2 regions of the Halopseudomonas salina genome follow, and region 2 is predicted to be linked to the other one. Evidence: predicted binding sites of a transcription regulator. Region 2 holds the regulator's gene; the other holds the start of a gene.
The links. Region 2 encodes FliA, which starts transcription of late flagellar genes. Its sites were predicted from a motif close to CTAAAGTTTNNNNNNNNNNNGCCGNTAA; they were not measured.
Positions count from the first base shown of each region.

Region 1: IEV54_RS07695 (methyl-accepting chemotaxis protein) is a predicted target of FliA. The motif match lies at 1,799-1,826, and genes of this name have one in related genera.

Region 1 covers NZ_BMFF01000003.1:57,397-69,215, forward strand. The annotation lists gene acnA (aconitate hydratase AcnA) at 1-1,681, opposite strand, end outside; gene IEV54_RS07695 (methyl-accepting chemotaxis protein) at 1,898-3,457, shown strand; gene glmS (glutamine--fructose-6-phosphate transaminase (isomerizing)) at 3,525-5,369, shown strand; gene galE (UDP-glucose 4-epimerase GalE) at 5,726-6,748, opposite strand; gene IEV54_RS07710 (ABC transporter ATP-binding protein) at 6,945-7,754, opposite strand; gene IEV54_RS07715 (ABC transporter substrate-binding protein) at 7,751-8,800, opposite strand; gene IEV54_RS07720 (ABC transporter permease) at 8,949-9,764, opposite strand; gene IEV54_RS07725 (fatty acid desaturase) at 9,775-10,788, opposite strand; gene IEV54_RS07730 (sugar phosphate isomerase/epimerase family protein) at 11,107-11,819, opposite strand, start outside.
Region 2 covers NZ_BMFF01000003.1:179,093-190,911, forward strand. The annotation lists gene IEV54_RS08205 (chemotaxis protein CheA) at 1-1,365, opposite strand, end outside; gene IEV54_RS08210 (protein phosphatase CheZ) at 1,393-2,187, opposite strand; gene IEV54_RS08215 (chemotaxis response regulator CheY) at 2,205-2,582, opposite strand; gene IEV54_RS08220 (RNA polymerase sigma factor FliA) at 2,799-3,536, opposite strand; gene fleN (flagellar synthesis regulator FleN) at 3,533-4,360, opposite strand; gene flhF (flagellar biosynthesis GTPase FlhF) at 4,390-5,757, opposite strand; gene flhA (flagellar biosynthesis protein FlhA) at 5,786-7,888, opposite strand; gene IEV54_RS08240 (EAL domain-containing protein) at 8,139-10,520, shown strand; gene IEV54_RS08245 (tetratricopeptide repeat protein) at 10,597-11,819, shown strand, end outside.

The DNA of each region.
Region 1 (11,819 bases), 120 kb from region 2:
CGCGACCTTCAAAGTTGCGGTTACCGGACAGCACTGCCGACACCACCAGGTCATGCTCGGTCACTGCCAGCGCGACTTCCGGCGGCAACGGGCCCGAGTTACCGATACAGGTGGTGCAGCCATAACCCACCAGGTTGAAACCCAAGGCATTCAGCGGCTCGGTCAGGCCGGCCTTTTCCAGATAATCGGTCACTACCTTGGAGCCCGGCGCCAGCGACGTCTTGACCCAGGGCTTGCGCATTACGCCCCGCTCGACCGCCTTCTTTGCCAGCAGCCCCGCCGCCATCATCACACTGGGGTTGGACGTGTTGGTGCAGGAGGTAATCGCCGCAATCACCACAGCGCCGTGACTGATCTCATGCTCTTCGCCATCAATGGTGATGCTCGCGCCTGTGCTAGGGCCGCCCACGGCAACCCCACCGCCACCTTCGGTTTCCAGGCGCGATTGGGCTTCATCAGCAGGTCGCAATACCAGATCCATCAGTTTGTCGAAGGCTGAATGCACCTCACCCAGGGCCACGCGGTCCTGCGGGCGACGGGGGCCGGCCAAGCTGGGCTCGACGGTGTTCAGATCCAGCTCCAGGCTGGCGGTAAACTCAGGCTCGGCACCGGGCTCGCGCCACATGCCCTGGGCCTTGGCGTAGGCCTCCACGCGGGCGACGATCTCATCCGTGCGGCCGGTCAGACGCAGATAACGGATGGTTTCATCATCGATCGGAAAGAAGCCACAGGTAGCGCCATATTCCGGCGCCATGTTGGCAATGGTCGCGCGGTCGGCCAGGGGCAGATCGGCCAGGCCGTCGCCATAGAACTCCACAAACTTGCCGACCACACCCTGTGCGCGCAGCATCTGGGTCACGGTCAGCACCAGGTCGGTTGCGGTCATGCCTTCGCGCATCTTGCCGCTGAGCTTGAAGCCCACCACCTCGGGAATCAGCATCGACACCGGCTGGCCGAGCATTGCGGCCTCTGCCTCGATACCACCGACACCCCAGCCCAGCACACCCAGGCCGTTGATCATGGTGGTGTGCGAATCGGTGCCCACCAGCGTATCTGGATAAGCCCACTGCTCGCCATTCACCTCACTGGCCCACACGCTCTGGCCCAGATACTCCAGGTTCACCTGGTGACAGATGCCAGTACCCGGTGGTACCACACGGAAGTTGTCAAACGCCTTCTGGCCCCAGCGCAAAAACTCGTAGCGCTCGCCGTTACGCTGCATTTCGATTTCGACGTTCTCTTCAAACGCCTCAGGGTCACCAAAGTGATCGACCATCACCGAGTGGTCAATCACCAGATCCACCGGCGACAAAGGATTGATCCGTTGCGGATCGCCGCCGGCCCGCGCCACGGCATCACGCATGGCCGCCAGGTCGACAACAGCCGGCACACCGGTGAAGTCCTGCATTAGCACCCGCGCCGGACGATACTGGATCTCGCGATCAGAACTGCGGGTCTTCAGCCAGTCCGCCACGGCATGAATGTCATCGGGGGTAACGGTGACGCCGTCTTCGTGGCGCAACAGGTTTTCCAGCAGCACCTTCAGCGACACCGGCAGCCGGGTCAGATCACCGAGCTGCTCCGCCGCCTTGGGCAGCGAATGATAATGGTAGGTGGTATCGCCTACCTGCAGGGTATCGCGGGTGTTCAAACTGTTACCCGAGCTCTTGGCTTCAGACATTACATGACCTCCGTTGAGCGCGTCCGCAAATGGCAGACCGCTTTCTTTGCTATGCTTCTACCCTAGATGGCTCAAGTAAGAGACGCAAACTTGAGCCCCGCTGATTGTGCGTTATCTTTAAAGAAAACAGTCGCTGCGTCGATAACACCTATATACACCCAAGCATAGCCAAAATAAGCCCGCAAAGGGCACTCGCTCGTACCAGGACAGCCAACCATGCGTAACAACCAGCCCGTCACCCAGCGTGAAAAAACCTTCAGCGCCGACCAGAGGTTGATCTCCACCACCGACCTCAAGGGCAAGATCACCTATTGCAACGAAGCCTTTGTGGCCGTCAGCGGCTATGAACACGAGGAACTCATCGGCAGCCCGCACAATATGGTTCGCCACCCAGACACCCCCGCCGCCGTGTTCGCGCATATGTGGGCCGACATCAGTGCTGGCAGAAGCTGGATGGGGATCGTCAAGAATCGTTGCAAGAATGGTGATCACTACTGGGTCAACGCCTTTGTCACACCCATCTGGGAAGGCGGCAAGGCAGTCGGCTACGAGTCCGTGCGGGTAAAGACCACAGCCAATCAGGTACAACGTGCCGAAGCCTTATACCGCCGCCTGAATAAGGGCAAAAGCGCCACCACGCCAGACCTTGCCGGTATGGCAGCGGACGTTATCCCGGTGGTGGTCATTGCCGCTGCGGCCGGTGTTGCGGGCCTGATGTTTGGCGGTTGGGGCGTTGTTGCTGCTGCGGCCGTAGCCATACCCGCGGCATTCGCCCTGCGCGCCTGGTACGACCAGCACCTGCAACGGCTTCTCAAGGTGGCCGACAACAGCATTACCGATCCCCTGCTGGCCGTCATGTATACGCCCTACAAGGGCGCCCTTGGCCAGCTCGAGATGGCCCTGCACAGCCAGCAGGCGCGCCTGCAGACCTGTCTCACACGCGTGCTGGACAGCGCCGAGCACCTGGGCACACAGGCCCGGGAAGCGAGTCAATTGGCCGAGCAGAGTCATAGCGGCATCAACCAGCAGCGCTCGGAAACAGACATGGTGGCCACGGCGATCAACGAGATGGCCTCCGCCACCCAGGAAGTTTCCAGCAATGCCCAGCGCACCGCAGATGCTACGCGCGATGCAAACAACCTGGCCGAGGTCGGCAAATCAGTCGTCGCCAAAACCCGCGAGGCCATCGAAATCCTCTCCGAGTCGGTCAGCTCCGCCGCGAGCGTATCCTCACAGCTGGCCAGCGACACCCAGGAAATCGGCAAGGTAGTGGATGTCATCAAGGGCATTGCCGAGCAGACCAACCTGCTCGCCCTCAACGCCGCCATCGAAGCCGCACGGGCCGGTGAACAGGGCCGCGGCTTTGCGGTAGTGGCCGATGAGGTACGCGCCCTGGCCAGCCGCACCGCTGACTCGACCGGTCAGATTCACAGCCTGATTGAAAACCTGCAGACCGCCGCCAAACGCGCAGTCGACGCCATGCGTGCCGGACACGAGCAGGCCGATCACGGGGTAACGCAGGTTATCGAAGCAGACGAAGCCCTGGATGGCATCCGCGAAGCCATCGGGCGTATCAACGACATGACCGACCAGATCGCCAGCGCCGCAGAAGAACAAAGCTCTGTAGCCGAGGAGATCAACCGCAACGTCACCAACATAGCCGGCCTGTCCGACAACAACGCCACCCAGGCCCAGCGCAGCGCCTACCTGAGCGGCGAACTGGCCCATACCGCCGAGCGTCAGACGGCATTAGTGGAGCGATTCAGCAAACGTTGAGGGCGCTGCCATAAGCGCGCTGCGGTGATAGACTCCCTGCTTTGCATACATATCAAGGGAAATCACCATGTGCGGAATCGTCGGCGCTATTGCTCAGCGGAACATCACTCCAATCCTGATGGAGGGGCTGCGCCGGCTCGAGTACCGCGGCTATGATTCCGCAGGGATAGCAGTGCTTACTGACGACGGTAGCGACAAGCATGGATCAATGCTGCGAGTGCGCGCCGTCGGCAAGGTCGTGGAGCTCGAGAACGCCTTGGCGGCCACACCGGCCCATGGCCATCTCGGCATCGCCCACACCCGCTGGGCCACCCACGGCAAGCCCGCTGAACGCAATGCCCACCCGCATATTTCCGGCAGTCTGGCAGTAGTACACAACGGCATCATCGAAAACCACGGCCCGCTGCGCAAGAAGCTGGTTGCCCTGGGCTATGAATTCGTTTCAGAAACCGATACCGAAGTGGTAGCCCATCTGGTCGCCCACTACTACAGCGAAACCCAGGATCTTCTAGGCGCTTTCCGCACCGCCCTGAATGAACTGCACGGCGCTTATGCTCTGGCAATGATCCATGAAGACCAGCCGCAAACACTTTACTGCGCCCGCATGGGCAGCCCGCTGGTAATCGGTGAAGGCAGTGGCGAGCACTACGTTGCATCCGACCCCCTGGCACTGCTGCAAGTTACCGACCGATTCCGTTACCTCGAAGAGGGCGATCATGCCCGCCTGACCAACACGCAATGCGAGATCTGGGACCGTGATAACAATACGGCTGTTCGCCCGGTAAAACGCTACGAACATGCCGCATTCAGCATGGAAAAGGGTGAATATCGGCACTTTATGCTCAAGGAAATTTTCGAGCAGCCTCAAGCCATCAGCGACACCCTTAGCGGCATACTGGCTAAAGATCACGTGCTCACAGCCATCCTGGGGCCGGACGCCGAAACCCGTTTGCACGAGATAGAGAATATTCACATTGTTGCCTGCGGTACCAGTTATCACGCCGGTCTGGTCGCGCGCTACTGGATCGAAGAGCAGGCTGACATGCCATGCAGCGTTGAAGTAGCCAGCGAATACCGCTACCGCACCGTTGTCGTACCCAAAAATACCTTGCTGATCACCATCTCTCAATCCGGCGAGACCGCCGACACCCTGGCCGCCCTGCGGTTTGCCAAGGATCAGGGCTACCTGGCTACCCTCGCCATCTGCAACGTGGCCGGCAGCTCACTGGTACGCGAGGCCGACTGGCGCCTGCTGACCCACGCTGGCCCGGAGATCGGCGTTGCCTCCACCAAGGCCTTCACCACGCAACTGGTCGCGCTATTGTGGCTGACTACCGCCCTCGCCCAGGTGCGCGGCAAGGACCCGGAGAGAATCGCCAGCAATGTTGCCGCGCTGCGTAAGCTGCCGCAGATAATCGAACAGGCCCTGTTGCTGGAATCACGTATTACTACCCTGGCAGAACGATTCGCAACCAAACACCACGCCCTCTTCCTCGGCCGCGGCACGCATTACCCGATCGCCATGGAAGGCGCGCTCAAGCTCAAGGAAATCTCCTACATCCACGCCGAAGCCTACGCCGCCGGCGAGCTCAAACACGGCCCCCTGGCCCTGGTGGATGAAGACATGCCCGTGGTCAGCGTCGCCCCCAGTGATGCCCTGCTGGAAAAACTCAAGTCCAACCTGGAAGAAGTCAGCGCCCGCGGCGGCCAGCTTATTACCTTCGCGTGTGAGACCGTCGACCAGAGTGAAGACAACAACCACGAAATGATCAGCCTGCCCTGGGTAGAAGACTGCATCTCCCCGATCCTCTACACCATCCCCCTGCAACTGCTGAGCTACCACGTGGCGCTGGTCAAGGGCACAGACGTAGACAAACCACGGAACCTGGCGAAGTCGGTGACTGTGGAGTAAGAAGGGAAAAGGCTGAAACCCGCTTTTTAAAACAATGGATCCCCGCGTTCGCGAGGATGACGGTGGAGGGAGAAAGCGTCATTCCTGCCCCCAACGTCATTCCCGCGAACGCGGGAAACCATTTTGACCTTCGCCCCTAATCAATGGGGTCTATCAATGGGGTCAGTCATTGATCCGCCAATAAATATTCCGGCAAGCGCCCATTGATCAAACGACTCTGACCCCATTGATCGCATTGATCGTTGATCGGATCGCTGACCCCATTGATCGCGCCTCCGCGAGGATGACGACTTCTCCCCCCCCACGTCATCCCCGCGAAGGCGGGGATCCATTTTGACCTTCTAAGTCAGTGGCCACTAACTCTTGCTATAACCCTGCGGATTACTCGATTGCCAGTGCCAGGAATCAGCACACATGGCTTCCAGGCCCAGCCTGGCTTGCCAGCCCAGTTCATCTGCTGCTAACGCCGGATCGGCATAACAGCTGGCAACGTCACCGGGTCGCCGGTCCACGATCTTGTAGGCCAGCTCCTTGCCGCAGGCTTTTTCAAACGCCTTGAGCATATCCAGTACCGAATAACCAATCCCGGTGCCCAGGTTGAAGGCTTTGATGCCGGGCTTGTTTTCCAGCCAACGCAAAGCCTGCAGGTGGCCGTCGGCCAGATCCTGTACGTGGATGTAATCGCGCACGCCGGTACCATCGGGCGTTGGATAATCACCGCCAAATACACTCAAATACTCACGACGACCAACAGCCACCTGGGCAATGTATGGCATCAGATTATTGGGGATATCAGATGGGTCTTCACCAATCATGCCGCTGGGATGAGCTCCAACCGGATTGAAATAACGCAGCAGGGCGATGTTCCAGTCCGCATCAGACACATGCAGATCACCCAGCATCTCTTCGATCATCAGCTTGGAGCGGCCATAGGGATTGGTCGCGCTGGTCGGAAAGTCCTCACGGATCGGCAGGCTTGCCGGGTCCCCGTAAACGGTTGCAGAAGAGCTGAACACGATGTTCTTCACACCCGCGCGCTGCATCGCCTCGCACAACACAACTGTGCCGCTGACGTTATTACGGTAATAGCGCATGGGCTGCGCCACCGACTCGCCAACAGCCTTGAGACCGGCAAAGTGGATCACCGCATCAATGCTGTGGCCAGCAAAGACCTCATCCAGCAGCGCAGCATCACTGATATCACCCGTCACATAGGGCACAGCCTGACCGGAGATTTGCTCCACACGGCGCAGCGCCTCCGGGGAGCTATTGCTGAAGTTGTCCAGCACGATGACCTTGTAGCCTGCCTCAAGCAGCTTGATACAGGTGTGGGTGCCGATGTAACCGGCACCGCCGGTTACAAGGATGGTCTGTTGCATTCCTGGCATGGTTGGCCTTCCTGAGTGCGTGTGCCAGAGAGTATAGCGAGCAAGCAGTTCTCTGTGCACCCAATGCTCAACCCCGCTTTCTCAAGAGCTAAATGGATCCCCGCCTTCGCGAGGATGACGGGAGTTTGAGAGCGCGGCGTTCGCGAGGATGACTGGGAGAGGTTCTCGAGAATGACCAGCCTCTCATCTAATGCCCGCCCTCCTCCCGCATCATCGTCAGAATCTGCCGCTCCATCGCAGCATATTCCGGGTGGCTGCGCAGATCTTCCCGGGTGTTGACGCTATCACTGGATTTGAAGGGTGGATGCAGAATGGTTTTTACCCGCCCCGGATGGCGCGAAAGAAAAACGATCTGGTCACCCAACAGCAACGCCTCCTCCACATCATGGGTCACCATCACCACGGTCATGCGTTCCTTGCGGATCACATCCAGCAGTAGCTCCTGCATCTGCCAGCGGGTTTCGGCATCCAGCGCGCCAAAGGGTTCGTCCATCAGCAACACCTTGGGCGTATTCGCCAAAGCCCGAGCCAGGGCAACGCGCTGGCGCATGCCCCCGGATAGCTGGTGCGGATACACATCGGCAAAGGCGCTCAACCCCACCCGCTCCAGAAAGTAATCCACGGTGCCTTCCTGCATGGCCAACACATCCCCATTGACGCGCAGCCCATAAGCAACGTTGTCGCGTACTTTCAACCACGGGAACGAGGTATAACCCTGAAAGACCATACCTCTGTCCCGGTGCGGTCCGCGCACGATCTCGCCATCCAGGCTTACCTGCCCGCTGGACGGGCGCTCCAGCCCGGCCATCATGCGCAACACCGTCGACTTGCCGCAACCGGATGGACCCAGCAGCACGCAGACTTGCCGCGCCGGCACGTCAAAGCTCACCCCTTCCACAGCCACCACCTGGCGGCCATGGTCGGAGAACACCTTACCCAGCTCGCGTACCTGCAAACCCTGCTGATTCACGTCCAGCTGCATGGCAGTCGCGCTCATTTTGCCTCCAGAGCCGCCTTCAGCGGAGCCAACTCCACGCCGGTAGTCCAGTCGTGCTTGCCATCAGCCAGCCCAAACTTCTGCCACCAGGCGTTGGTGGTATCCCAGTGCTCCACAATCTGGCCATTGGTCATACCCAGGGGCAAGTCACCTTCGGCCACACCCATGAAACGGCTCGCCTGCTCAAGATCAAAGACCATGATGCCGCCCTTGTAGATCTCGCCATCGGAGCCGATCACCATCTCCACATCGCTCACATCAAACTGGATCGCCTCGGCAATAATGCGATTACCTTCCTCGGGATTGGCCTTCCAGAAATCCACCGCCTTGAAGTAGGCCTCCATCGCCAGATTCGCCGCCTCGGGACGCTCGCTCAAAAATCCCGAGCTCATATACATGCCGTCGCCCAACAGCGCAGTACTGATCCAATCACCCTGGCTGGAATGGGCTACAACGCGGGCACCGGGCATATTCGCCAGCAGTTGGCTGCCGAAGGGTTCCCAGAGCTCAACGGCACTGACGCTGCCGCCAAGCATCGCGCCCACGGCCTCATCCATGATCACATTGACGAACTCCACCTGGTCGATGGCCACGCCGTTCTGTTCCAACCAGATACCCATGAAGATCTGTGTAAGACCGCCTTCCATCACCGCAATCTTTTTGCCGATCAAATCCTTGGCGCCGTCGATGCCAGGAGCAAGAATGATCTTGTCGGTGCCGTAGGAAGGGTTGGTGTAAGTCACCAGTTTGACCGGCACATCCTTGTCCACCGCGATCGGGCCGTACTCGACCGTGCTTGAAGTGATGTCCAACTGCCCGGCGCTCATCAGCGCAAAGCTTTCGTAAGGATCCTCGATAATGCTGATGTTCAGATCCAGTTCCGGCACCAGGTTCTTTTCCTTGGCGATAAACCAGAAGCCATAACCCGGCCAGGAGAACAGCGACACATTGACCTGTTCCTTGGCCTGCACCACCCCCGCCGCACACATCAGCGCCGCGCCCAGCACACAGCCCTTGGCTGCCTTGCTCCAGTCACTCAATTGCATGGTCGTTCTCCTAGATGAAAAAATCGTTGCCCCCAAAACCAAAACCAAAACCAAACCCAAACCCAAACCCAAAATGGATCCCCGCCTTCGCGAGGATGACGGGCTTCTGGGACCGTCGAGTTCCACCTCGATGAGCGCGCCCTCCCGGCTATCCCCCCCGCTGCCGCAAATACGGAAACATCAACCAGTGCAGCCCCCTGAAGGCCAGATCACACAAGAGGCCCAGTACCCCGATCACCACAATCCCCGCCATGATGTCGTCCACATGCACAAAGCGCCGGGCGCGCATCATCATCGCGCCGATGCCATCAGTGGCCGCAACAATCTCGGCGATCACCAGGTAGGTCCAGCTCACCGCCAGCATCTGCCGGCAGGTGTCAACAATCCCCGGCATCGCAGCCGGCATCACCACCGTCCAGAGAATCACCCGACGCGGCGCACCCAGAGTCTTGGAGGTCTCGATAAAATCCGTCGGCACCTGGCGCACCACATCACTGATCAAAGTAATCAGAAACCACACTACCCCGAGTATCAGTAACGCCACCTTCTGCTCATCCCCAGTCCCCAGCCACATCAGCAGCAGGGGGATAAACGCCGGCGCCGGCAAATAACGAAAGGCCGACACCAGGGGGTTGAAGAATGCGGCTATCAGCGGGAAGGCACCCATCAACACCCCAAGCGGCAAGGCAATAGCCAAGGCAACCGCAAAGCTGATCGCAATACGCCGCAAACTGCTCCACACATCCGCAATAAATCCGCGTTCCAGAAACAACTCGCGCAGCGCCTCCAGAACCTGCAAGGGCCCGGGAAAAAGCGGGCTTGGCGTACCTTTACCGGTGGCCGCTACATGCCAGAGCAGCATCAGACTGGCCCAGGCTACCACCCCCAGCGTCAGTTTCAGACCGGGCGTCACCGGCTGCTTGAAATCGAATCTCTCACTCACCGCAGCCAAAAGCTCCCGCATCAAATCCCCCTCAAAATGCCGTCAGAAACGACAGGGCATTCACGCCCACTGCTTGCCCGTCACGCACACTCTCACGCACGTCGACAGTGCCGTACTCTTCCGCAAGCACCCGCTCTACCCGATGCTGATGAAAGCTCTTCAACTGCCCCCACACACCCAACTGCTGCGGACAATTACCGCTGTAAATCTGCTGATGAAACGCCGGCAGCCGGTACCAGGCCATGTTCGGCTTGGTGTGGTGGGCATTGTGATAGGAGAAATTCAGCGCCAGCAGATTGACCCAGGGCCAGCGCTCGGAGAGCAGGTTGCTGTAGGTATTGGTCTCCTCGTATTCCCTATTGCCCTTGTAAGGCGGCTTCTGGTCCGGCGTATCCAGCGTGTAGAAAATCTCATAGTTGTGCTGAAAGCTGTCCATAAAGCGCAGAAAAGTCAGAAACAGGCAGTACGCCAAGGCATAGCCCAGAGCAGCCCAGGGCGCGAACCACAGCACCAGCGCAAACAGACTGAAACGCACCAGCGTGACCCGAATCACCCGCCCGCGCTGGGCACGCTTGCTCTCATAGATGAAGGGCGCGGCGATCAGCATCCCGTGCATCAACAACTCCACCGCCGGGATGTAGCACCACTCCAGCGCCCGCACCGCCTTGTGCAGACGCGGGCGCTGCAGCAACCAGGCGCGATAGTCGAACGCCACCGGCTCGCAGTTATCCACGTGATGGCGCATATGCTTGTAGCGCATGTCCTCGTAGGTGCCGTAGTTCGACCCCGTGATCACATTCATCCAGCGTCCGAGCCAGGTGTTGTGCTCCACCTTACGGCATAGCGCGTTATGCCCGCAGTCGTGCAGCAAATAGGCGGCAATCACCATGCCATGCGCCACCGCCAGAATCCCCAGCGGCACACTCCACCAGGCCTGCAACAACAACAGCGCCCAGCCACCGACGTAGGTCAGCAGCACGTAACCGATAGCCAGCGTATTTGGCACCATGCCCTCGTCCCGCCAGATACTCTTGTAAATCTGCATTACCAATGCCTCCTGTTGAAAATGTGTGAGCCGTCACTCCCTCGTGTTCACCGTCATTCCCGCGCACGCGGGAATCCATTTTGACCTTGCCCGGCTACGCGCACTGCAACCCACCAATGCACAAACCCGCTGCTTTACACCCTCAATGGATCCCCGCGTTCGCGAGGATGACGTTTGTTTGGGAGCGCGGTGCATTGGGTAAAGCCACCGCACTCCTCCACACACCCCGTCATTCCCGCGCACGCGGGAATCCATTTTGACTTTTCCCCGTTGCGCGCACTGCGACCCACTAATGCACAAACCCGCTGCTTTACACCCTCAATGGATCCCCGCGTTCGCGAGGATGACGGGGTGGGGGGATCCCCGCGTTCGCGAGGATGACGGGGAGTGGAAATCCGAAAACCGATCCCGCTGCCGCAATCCCACCCAACGATTCATCTCCCACAGATCCGCAATCGGCATACCGGTAAACGGCAGCTTGTGCAGGTACCCGTCCGGGCCGAATTCAGGGGTCATTGTCGTCACCTCGTAACCGCGGCGCGCCTGCGCCTCCCAGATCGCGTCCCAGCAGCGCTCGTGGGACACAAGTGCCTCTGCGTACTCAGGCGCTCGCGGATGCGGCACCTGCGGCCCCTGGTCGTAGCCCACCCGGCTGTGAATGTGGTGCGCCTGCTCGGCCACCTCGATAATGGTGTCCATCTCGCTGTCCATCAGCCGCTCACACACCACCACCCAATGACTGAAGTCACAGGTAATGCGCAGCTCCGGCAGCGCACGCAACACATCACGGGTTACCCAGGGATTAAAAAAGGAACGACCACGGTGGGTCTCGAAGCTGCACAGCACGCCATGCCGCTCAGCAAGGGCATGTGCCCGGCGAAAGAAATCGATCTGCACGTCCAGCGGCCAGGCATCGCAGCCGCCCATCACATTGCAGAAGCGGGGCTTGAGTAGCAGGCTGCGCTCGATCTTGGCCTCGAGCGAGGCCAGGTGATCCTCCGGCGTGGCGTGACGGTCTGGTACATAGCTAC
Region 2 (11,819 bases):
GCTACGCGCCAGATCCCGGACCACGCGTGGGAAGCGGCCAAACACCTTCTTGATCGGCTGCATCCGCGTCTTCATTACCGACGACTGCAGATCAGCGGTAACCACATCAAGATTGCCGACTGCCTTGTTGAGCTCCTCATCGCCGCTGCTCACGCCCAGGCGCACCAGGCGGTTACGCACCAGCACCAGCTCGCCGACCATATTCATGATCTCATCAAGACGGGCGGTATCGACCCTCACCGTGGTTTCGACGGCGGGGTTATCGGAGGCAGCCCCGGCCTTGTCCTTGGGTACCGGCGGGATAGAAGGTGGTGTTGGCGGTGCAGTGTCGGTGGCGGCCGCTGATACGGGACTGGCCGCCTTCGCAACGGGCTTGGCTGCTTTTTTTGCGTCAGCCGCCGGTTTGGCGGGAGCAGAAGCCGGCTGCGGGTCAATCACTGTCGGCGGTTTACCATTCCCATGCAACTGGTCAAGCAGCGCTTCGAATTCGTCATCGGTTATGTGATCTGACGCTTCGGGCTCCGGTGCGGATGTGGCAGCGGGACTGGAGGCGGCCGCAAGACCCGGGGCTGCACCCTTGCCATGGAGTTCATCCAGCAGCGCTTCAAATTCGTCGTCGTTGATTTCGTCACTCGTCGGTGCGGGTGCAGACGGCGGCGCGGCGGCAACGGCGGCGGTGGCGGCTGTTGTTGCGCCTTTGCCATGCAACTGATCGAGCAGCGCTTCGAATTCGTCATCGGTGATTTCGTCACCCGTGCCGGAAGCCGGAATGGCTGCGACTGCGTCAGTCTGTGCAACGGCACCGGATGGCTGTGCATCTGCGGACGGACCATGCAGCGCATCGAGCAACTGCTCAAACTCATCGTCGGTAATATCGCCCTCGGCTACTGTCGCTTCCGGCGCCTGGACGGCCTGCGGTTCAGGTGTCGCCGGACTGGCTTCGGTGGGCAGTGGGTCGCTTGCGGGCTCGTCAGCAGCTGGCGTTGCCAGTCGTGCAAGGGCCTCGAGCAGGGCTGGATCGGCGGGCGTTGGCGGGGTGCGCTCGCGCACTTCGTCAAACATGGTGTTGACGCTGTCCAATGCCTGGAGGACGACGTCCATCAGCTCGGAATCAACCTTTCGCTCGCCCTTGCGCAGGATATCGAAGACGTTCTCGGCGATGTGACAGCAGCCTACCAGCGCGTCGAGCTGAAGAAATCCGGCGCCACCCTTGACGGTATGAAAGCCGCGGAAGATAGCATTGAGCAAGTTGGTATCGTCGGGACGATTTTCCAGCTCGATAAGCTGTTCGGACAACAATTCCAGAATCTCTCCGGCCTCAACCAGAAAGTCCTGGAGGATCTCTTCATCCGCATCAAAGCTCATGCATCCACTCCCGGGTAGCGCTTGTTATTAGAAGCCCAGGCTGGACAGAAGGTCATCGACTTCATCCTGCCCTGAGACAACATCTTCTCTTTTATCGGCATGAATCTGCGGACCTTCACCCTTGGGTGACACTTTTTTTGCTTCGGGGGTGGCTTTCTGATGCTCTATGCCGGCAAAACGATCCACCTGACCGGCCATGCGTACCAGATCCAGCAAGCTTTCCTCGACGTCATGCACCAGAGTAATCACCCGCTTGATCACCTGACCGGTGAGGTCCTGATAATCCTGAGCCATGACAATCTCATTCAACTGACCGCTGACCTGGGTGGCTGAGCTTTCGGTTTTCTCCAGAAAGTCACCCATGCGCTTGTACAGGTCGCGGAATTCGCCGGCGGCCATTTCGCGTCGCTGCAGACGTTCCCAGTCGGTGCGCAGTGCAGCGGCTTCCTGGCCCAGATTGGCAACGATAGGCGCACTGGCGTCAACCAGATCCATGGTGCGGTTGGCCGCCTTGTCGGTGAGTGTCACGACATAGTCCAACCGATCCGAGGCATCCGAGATACGCGTGGCTTCAACATCATCACCCAGCGCCTGGCTGGTATCGAGCTGAAAGTTGACGATGGCGTTGTGCAGCGCACGCGTCAGCAGCCCCACTTCATGATAGAGACCGCGGTCGCGTGCCTGATTGATCGCGTGAATGACCAGTATGGCTTCGCCGAACTGCCCTTTCTCCAAGAGATCGACCAACTGCCGCGCATTGTCCTTCAGGGAATGTTCGTATTCCTGAGCGGTAGCCTGGCCGGTGTCCTTACTTAACGCCATAACCTGTACCCCGGTTGTTATTTAGCCTGAACGCGCTCGAAGATCTTCTCGATCTTTTCCTTGAGTGCCTGAGCGGTAAACGGCTTGACAACGTAACCGTTCACACCGGCCTGGGCGGCCTCGATGATCTGATCGCGTTTGGCTTCAGCGGTAACCATCAACACCGGGAGATGCTTGAGGCGTTCGTCAGCTCGTACTGCACGTAGCAGATCGATGCCGCTCATGCCGGGCATGTTCCAGTCGGTAACCAGAAAGTCAAAATTACCGCTTTGCAGCATTGGCAGCGCGGAGGTGCCATCATCGGCTTCCGCCGTGTTGGTGAACCCCAGGTCGCGCAACAAATTCTTGATGATGCGCCTCATCGTTGAAAAATCATCAACGATGAGAATTTTCATATTCTTGTCCAAGTCGACCTCCGTACACACCAGGAAGAGTGCGTTGTCACACTCCGTTAAGCTACTGGCCAAACAAGCCTTTCACGTTTTATTGACGCCAGTGTAACCGGAGTGGCCCAATCGTGCTGCCTCCGCTGACATTAGTTCGTCTTCGTACCTGTTACTGCCAGGCGATATTCTCGTTCTGTGGGCATTGTCCGGATGTTGACCACAAAATCAATCATTTCGCCATCCGCCCAGCCTGGCGCGCAGCCGCGCTGCGCACTGACTGTGTAACTGACTGACGCGCGACTCACTGACACCAAGCACTGCGCCTATTTCCTTGAGGTTCAGCTCTTCGTCGTAATATAGCGACAGCAGCAGACGCTCACGCTCGGGCAGGGTGTCAATTGCTTCCACCAGAGCCTGGCGAAAACGCTGGTCCTCCAGCCCGCCAAAGGGCTCTTCGTCGCCGTGTGCGTCGGCCCGGGTTCCGGATTCGAGCAGGTCATCGAAGCTGAACAGCTTGCTGCCGGCTGTATCATTGAGGATCGAATAATATTCCTCAAGACTCATTTCCAGCTCTGCAGCTATCTCCTGATCCTTGGCATCACGTCCCAGCCGCGACTCGACGGCGCGCACTGCATCACTGACCATGCGAGTATTGCGGTGTACCGAACGTGGCGCCCAGTCACCCTTGCGTACCTCATCGAGCATGGCCCCACGAATACGGATACCGGCATAGGTCTCGAAGCTGGCGCCCTTGGAATTGTCAAACTTGCGAGAGGCTTCGAGCAAGCCGATCATGCCGGCCTGTATAAGATCATCAACCTGGACGCTGGCCGGCAGGCGGCCCAGCAGATGGTAGGCAATACGCTTGACCAGAGGAGCGAACTGTTCGACCAGACGATCCTGGGAACCCGCGGAACCCTGTGCGCGTGTATACATGCTCACCCCACCTGCCGTTAAGGTCATAGGCCTGTTCCGGTCTGTTGCACCAGGCGCTCGACAAAAAATTCAAGGTGGCCGCGTGGATTGGCCGGTAATGGCCAGGCGTTCACCTTCTGTGCGATCCCGCGGATCGCCAGCGATGCCTTGCTACGCGGGAAAGCATCATATACCGCGCGCTGTTTCTGCACCGCCTTGCGTACGTTTTCATCGTAGGGTACCGCGCCAACATACTGCAGGGCCACATCCAGAAACCGATCGGTGACCTTGGTCAGCTTGCTGAACACCAGACGACCTTCCTGGGGAGTGTGAACCATGTTGGCCAACACGCGAAAGCGCGTCATGCCGTGGTCACGATTAAGCAGTTTGATCAGCGCATAGGCGTCGGTAATCGAGGTGGGCTCATCGCAGACAACCACCAGAACTTCCTGGGAGGCGCGTACGAAGCTCACAACCGAATCGCCGATTCCGGCGGCGGTGTCGACAATCAGCACATCGATATTGTCACCGATTTCACTGAACGCCTGAATCAGACCCGCATGCTGCTGGGGATTGAGGTTGACCATGCTGGCAGCGCCGGAAGCGGCTGGAACGATGCGGATCCCCCCGGGGCCGTTGAGCAGCACATCGCGCAGCTCGCAGGTTCCTTCCAGCACGTCAGCCAGCGTCGCCTTGGCCTTGAGTCCGAGCAGAACGTCGACGTTGGCCAGACCAAGGTCAGCATCAAGCAGGACGACACGCCGCCCCAAATCGGCAAGTGCGAGGCCGAGATTGACTGACACGTTGGTCTTGCCTATGCCGCCCTTGCCGCCGGTGACCGCAATAACCTGAACCGGATGTTTGCTGCCCATCTGCGTTGATTACCTTCTTATAAGTTCGGTTAGCTTGCCCGCTGGGTGTGTAGTATACCGGCAAACACATCTGCCATGGCCTGATCTGCCGGCGCCTCGTTGCCCGCCAGACTGACCGCGCGGCTGACCAGCTGATGCCCCACTGCCTTGGCAATATCATCCGGTATGCGCTGGCCATCTGCCAGATAGGCTACCGGTAAACCCTGTTGCATGGCCAGACCCAATGCTTCTCCGAGAGTGGCTGCCTCGTCGACCTTGGTCAACACGCAACCGCTGAGGCCACAGACCTTGTAGGTGTGATAAGCAGCCTTGAGCACCTGATACTGACTGGTTGCTGCCAGCACCAGCAACTTGCTGACACGATGGCCCAGTGCCGCCAGTTGATTGAGCTGGCCGTGAAGATGCGGGTCCTGGGCCTGAAGGCCGGCGCTGTCGACCAGCACCAGGCGCTTGCCGGAGAATTCCTGAAGCACATCGGCCAGGCTGTTTTGCTCGTCAACCACGCGCACCGGCACATTGAGAATACGCCCAAGGGTACGCAATTGCTCGTGGGCACCAATGCGATAGGTATCCATGGTGACCAGAGCCACATGCTGGCTGCCATGCTTGAGCACATAGCGTGCGGCAAGCTTGCCCAGGGTGGTGGTCTTGCCGGCGCCGGTGGGACCGACCAATGCAACAATGCCGCCCTGATCAACCAGCTCTTCGCGCATGACCGGGATGCTGTGGGCCAGGTGCGCCAGCAGCATCCGCCAGGCCTGGCGCGTATTGGTTTCGTTAGCTACCAGTTGCAGCAGCTTCTGGCTCAATTCGGCTGGCAGGCCCAGTTGGGTAAGACGCCGCCAGAGGCTGGCCTGTTGTGGGCGCTGCTGATTGACCTGACCCCAGGCCATGCTACCCAACTGCGCTTCGAGCATTTCGCGCAGACCGGCAATTTCATCGCGCATGGCGCTCAGGCCGGAGCTGCTTTCGGGTTCGGAGTGAGTCTGCTGCCGAGTGGGTGCTGCCTGGGCGCGGGGCGCCTCGGGGACCGGGTCGGCGATTTCGTTATTCAGTCTGTCGAGCAGCTCGCGGGCAACAGGCGAGCCATCGCGCACTGCCTGGCGCATGGTCTCGCCAAACAACTGCCGATTGACGCTGGGCTGCTCGGTCGAACGGTCGCCGGCCTCAAGCTGAGCCCGGGCGCTGACGATGCGCTCCTGGGTTTTCTTGAGCTCCTGGCTCAGGCCTGGGGTGGGCGGAGTCAGGCGTGGCGCTTCGTAGTCCACCGCGGCGGTCAGTTCCACGCCGCCAACAACCCGGCGGTTGCCGATAATCGAGGCGTCGGCACCCAGCTCCTCGCGGACCAGCTTCATCGCCTGGCGCATATCGGCAGCAAAGAACCTTTTTACTTTCATGGCTGACCCACCCTTCTATTCGTATGTATTAGCTTTGGCCGACCGTAGCAACGATGGTGACCTGCTTGCTGTCCGGTATTTCCTGGTAGGACAGCACATGGGCTCCGGGGGCTGCGTAGCGAACAAACTTGGCCATCATGCCGCGAACCGGTCCCGCTACCAGCAATATCGCCGGCTTGCCCTGCACTTCCTGCCGCTGTACCGCATCGGCCAGTGAACGCTGAAGCTTCTCGGCCATGCCCGGTTCGAGCATGATGCCGTCGTCACCCCCCTGACCGGCCTTCTGTAGACTCTGTAGCAATATCTGTTCCAACCTTGGCTCCAGAGTGATCACAGGTAGCTCCGAGTCAAGCCCTACAATGCTTTGTACGATGGAGCGAGCCAGCGCCACGCGAACAACCGCAATCAGTGCGCCAGGATCTTGACTCTTGCCAGGCTGGTTGGCGATAGCCTCGGCGATGGTGCGAATGTCCCGGACCGGCACCTGCTCCTGCAGCAGGCCCTGCAGAACCTTGAGCAGCCCTGACAGGGAAATGATGCCAGGCACCAGCTCCTCTGCCAGCTTGGGGGAAGCCTTGGCCAGCACCTGCAGCAACTGCTGAACCTCCTCATGACCAAGCAGTTCGTGGGCATGCTTGTGCAGTATCTGATTGAGGTGGGTGGCCACCACGGTGCTGGCGTCCACCACGGTATAACCCAGTGATTGCGCCTGATCCTTCTGCATCGGCTCGATCCAGACTGCATCCAGACCAAACGCCGGATCCTTGCCGGCCAGGCCCTTGATCTCGCCAAAAACCTGACCCGGGTTGATGGCCAGCTCGCGGTCGGGGTACACCTCGGCCTCCGCCACACCCACGCCCATCAGTGTGACGCGATAGGAATTGGGCGACAGATCCAGGTTGTCGCGAATATGCACAGAGGGCATCAGAAAGCCCATGTCCTGGGAGAGCTTCTTGCGCACACCCTTGATTCGCGCCAGCAGCTGGCCCCCCTGGTTGCGATCAACCAGGGGAATCAGGCGGTAACCGACTTCCAGGCCGACCATATCTACCGGAGTGACGTCGTCCCAGCCCAGCTCACGGGTTTCAGGGCGAGCCAGAGCGGGCACTTCCGCTTCCTGGCGCTGCACTTCTTCCGCCTCGACCAGCTTCAAACGCTGGCGGTTGGCGATGTAATACGCAGCGCCGGCGGCCAGGGCACCGAGACTCAGGAAGGAGAAGTGCGGCATGCCGGGAATCAGACCCATGACGATCATGATCGCCGCCGCAATCGCCAGTGCCTTCGGCGAGGCAAACATCTGACGGTTGACCTGCGCGCCCATGTCTTCGGAGGTGGAAACGCGGGTCACCATAATTGCTGCAGCAGTGGACAGCAACAGCGACGGTATCTGCGCCACCAGACCGTCACCAATGGTCAACAGCACGTAGATACGTCCGGCGTCAGCGAAGCTCAAGTCGTGCTGGGCGATGCCGATTGCCAGACCACCAATGACGTTGATGAACAGAATCAGCAGACCGGCGACCGCGTCACCGCGAACAAACTTGCTGGCACCGTCCATGGAGCCGTAGAAGTCTGCCTCCTGGGCCACTTCCTGGCGACGTAGCTTGGCCTGTTCCTGATCGATAATGCCGGCATTGAGGTCGGCATCAATGGCCATCTGCTTGCCGGGCATGGCATCCAGGGTGAATCGCGCACTGACTTCGGAGATTCGTCCGGCGCCCTTGGTTACCACGACGAAGTTGATGATCATGAGGATCGCGAAGACCACCAGACCGACCACATAGTTGCCGCCGATCACCACCTCACCAAAGGCCTGGATAACCTTGCCCGCGGCATCTCCACCCTCATGACCGTAGAGCAGCACCACCCGCGTGGAGGCCACGTTCAGCGCCAGGCGTAGCAAGGTCGCCACCAGCAGGATGGTCGGGAACACAGCGAAGTCCAGGGGCCGCAGGGCGTAGGCACAGACCAGCAGCACCACTAGCGCAAGCGCGATATTGAAGGTAAAGAGCACGTCGAGCAGAAATGGCGGTACTGGCAGCATCATCATGCCGAGCATGACCAGCAACAGAATCGGCACGCCCAGGCTGCCGTGGCGCAGCCCCGCCAGGTTACTGCGCATGTTCCCCATTACTTCTGTGCGATTCACTGCCATGCGTTCGACATTCCCGATCAAATATTTGACGCCAGATACGGCCTGGCATGACCCTACGCAAGTTCCGTTCCAGTCTGCGATTTTTTGTCACAGAATCACACATAGCTGTCACAACGAGGGCGATCGATCGCTGCTAATATTGCAGTGCAACAAAAAAGCGGGCTGCCTTTGAGCCGACCCTGTCTGCCAGTCCAATCAGCCCAAGGGCCGCACCATGAGATCAACCGTGAAGCTGCCCGCTAACATGCCTACACAGCGACTGATCATGGTTGTGCTGAGCCTGCTGGTGGTGCTGTTCATCATTGGCATGTTGTTGATGTCGCGGCTGAATCTGGACTTTGCCCAGCAAGCCATGTCCGACCTGCGTCAGCGTCAGATCATCGATACCTTTGAAGCCAATCTGGACCGCATAAACGCCCACCATCAGAAAATGGAGCAGAATACGGTCGGGCTGGCGCGTACCGGTGAGCTATTTCATCGGCTGCGACAACAGGGCAACGCAAGTGCATCCCGACTGGAATCGATGCTTCGTGACGGGCTGGATGATTTTCCAGACGCGCACGGGAGCGGCGTCTGGTACGAACCGGGGGCTTTAGCCGATCAACCTGTCGGGGTGATTGCCTATCGACAGGGTTCGGAGATCATCACCACCCGTGCCAGCGCCGAATTCGTCAACCGCGCCTGGTATCGGCGACTGGTCGACAACCTGGATAACGCCAGGGTGACGGGCCAGGCCCGCCGCTTCTACTGGACAGCGGCCTACTTCAAGCGCCGTATCGATGACGTGGTAATAAGTCTGAGCACCACCATGCGGGATGCGTCCGGTCGCAGCATTGGTATTGTCTCGACCGACTGGCGGGCCGATGACGTCATCCGCCTGATCAGCGGCGTAGACATAACGCCAGGTACGTTTTCCTTTCTGCTGGACAGCGAGAACCGCAACCTGTCCAGCCTGGCCCGGGCCGATGATGTGGAGCACGCACAACAACTGATGACGGCCATCAGTGACGCTCAGCTGCAACAGCTGGTGCCGCAGGCCGTGGGCCGGTTGTCGAGTGTGACGCCCCCCCGAGAGCAGCGAACCCTCGAAGTGGGGGGCGAGGAGTTTGCCCTGTTCTACTCTGCCACCCAGGCAGGTATGGTTTTCGGCATTGGCGTCCCCCAGGCGGAGATTGACGCTGTTCTGCTACCCATGCGTGCCAGCAACCTGCGGATCGTGGCATTGATCGGCAGTATCCTGGTGGTTTTGTCGGCGTTGATCCTATACATGATCGCCGGCACTCTCAGGCGGCTGCGCAACCTCTACACCGACCCACTGACCCAATTACCCAATCGTGAGCGCTTGCTGGTGGATCTGCGCAGCCGGCCCGCCGCGTCACTGGTATTGCTGAATATCGATGGCTTCAAGCAAATCAACGATTTCTACGGCCATCAGTGTGGCGACCATGTGATTGTGACCCTCTCAACACAGCTGCAAGCCTATCTCCAGGCCAGGCCCCTTTCACGCAGCGGTCGGCTCTACCGTATGCCGGGTGACGAGCTGGCAATCTGGCGACCCGGTCAGGCAGATGAGGCCGCACTGGTTAGCCTGGCGAGTGATCTACAGGCGTTTGTGAGCTCGGTACGGACCCAGTGGGAAGATCACGATATTACGCTGCATGTCAGTATGGGGCTGGCCAGTACGCGCCTGCGCAACGGCGAAAAACTCGACCCGGAACACCTGCTCCCCTCCGCCAATATTGCCCTGGAGCACGCCCGTGTAGCTCAGGCCGGTTACATGCTCTACGACCCTGCCGATCGTGCGCGCGAGAATTACGAACACAACCTTATCTGGGCCAACAAGTTGAAGCTGGCTCTTGAAGAAAACCGGCTGGTGCCCTTCTTCCAACCCATCATGCACGTGGAGAGCGGCCGGATAGAAAAATATGAATGTCTGGTGCGTATGCTCGACCACCAGGGTGAACCGATCAGCCCGGCCATGTTCCTGCCCATTGCCCGGAAAATCCGCCTGTACCGCTCGGTCACCCGGCGAATGATCGATATGAGCCTGCAATGGTTTGCCAACAACAATTACGAGTTCTCCCTCAATCTGTCGTCCGAGGATCTGCTGGATCCCGAGCTCCATGAGTTTATTGTTGAACGCTTGCAAAAGCGGTCCCTGGCCGAACGGGTAATTTTCGAGGTGCTCGAGTCCGAGAGCATTGAGAACTACGAGCCCGTGCGCCTGTTCATCGACCGAGTGAAAGCGCTGGGATGCCGCATAGCGATTGATGACTTTGGGACGGGATATTCCAACTTCGAACACCTGCTGCGCCTGAATGTTGATCTGATCAAGATTGACGGCAGTCTGATCAGGCAGCTGGATACCGACACCAATGCGATGACACTGACCCGGGGGATCGTTCAGTTCGCCAAGGAGCTCGGCCTCAAGACCGTCGCTGAATTTGTACACAGTCAGGCAGTGCTGGCTCAGGTGAGAGCGCTGGGCATCGATTTTGCCCAGGGCGCCTGTATCGGCATGCCGGCCAACGCGCTGATTACCGACATTGTGTTGGCAGATAAGACTAGCGCTGGCGGGGAAGAGAGGAATGCGCGCTCTGATCTATAAAGTGATTGGAGCCGTCACCTAACCCGGCTATGCTCCTGAGTGATGGCTTAGCGCCTTGGTTCGATCTGGAGACATCATGCACGCATTCCCGGCCACCCTTGTTGTTGGCCTGCTCGCTTTTTCGTTAAGCGGCTGCAGCAGCCTGCCGGACCGCGAAGAGGTCTGGTCGCGCTCCAGCGACTTCTTCAACCAGTCGGCAGAGGTGCTCAAGGCTCAGCGCAAACGCCTGGCCAACTTCGCCGGCAGTCTGGTGAGCAGCAAGGATGACGAGGCCCGCGATAAGGAAGTCAGCGCCCTCTTCGCCCAACCCTATATAGACCCACTGACCCGTTATCTGGAGGAGCGCTCGGGCGATGACCGTTTCGCTGCCCAGCTCGCACGGGTGGCTGCCGAGCGTAACCGTCGCTGCGCAGATATCGCTGATACCTACGCCGATCGCACGGCCACTCGCGACAACCTGCAGCGCATGCGTCGCGGTTATCTGTATTCATGCCCTACCGAGGTTCAACGCTTTGCCGCTCGCGTCGATTCCGGCACGAATACCACCACGGCCAGTCGCTCTGATTCAACCAGGGCCGCCCAGGTTGCCCGGCCCGGAAAGCAGGTTGAGAGCCCCGCCGCACGCCCTGTCAGCTCAGCCAGCAGCGACCAGCCGGACACCGAGCTGGAAGATGCGCTGAGCCGGCGACAACACAGCGACTGCTATCTGCTGTTTACTATTCGCAACAACACCCAGGCTCTTGAGGCGTGCGAACCGCTGGCTGCCGAGGGCGATGCCAAGGCGCAACATCACATGGCCCAACTGGCACTCATGAGTAACAACACCTCCAGTGCTGCTGACTGGGCAAAACAATCGGCGGCCCAGAAGTACCCGCCCGGACAGCTCGCTCTGGGCCTGCTGCTGCAGGACGGTCGTGGCATAGCCAAGGATCCCATCCGCGCCCATGGCCTGCTGAAAAGCGCCGCAGATCAGGGGCTTGCCGAGGCCGCCTATTACACCGGCCTGAGCTTCCAGACAGGTACCGGGGTGAGCGCCAATGCAGCGAACGCAGCAAGGTACCTGGAAAAAGCGGCTGCAAGCGGGCACATCCCGGCCTACTTTGCCCTGGCAGAGTTGCATGAAGGCAGTGCTCCCGAGCAGTCGCGCTATTGGCTGGATCAGGCTGCGCGCAAGGGCTCGGCCCGTGCCCAGTATCTGTTGGGCGAAAGCTATGCGCGGGGCACCCACGGCCAGACCGATAACGAAGCCGCCTATGTCTGGTACAGCCTTGCGTTGCTCAACGGCCACGACGACGCCAA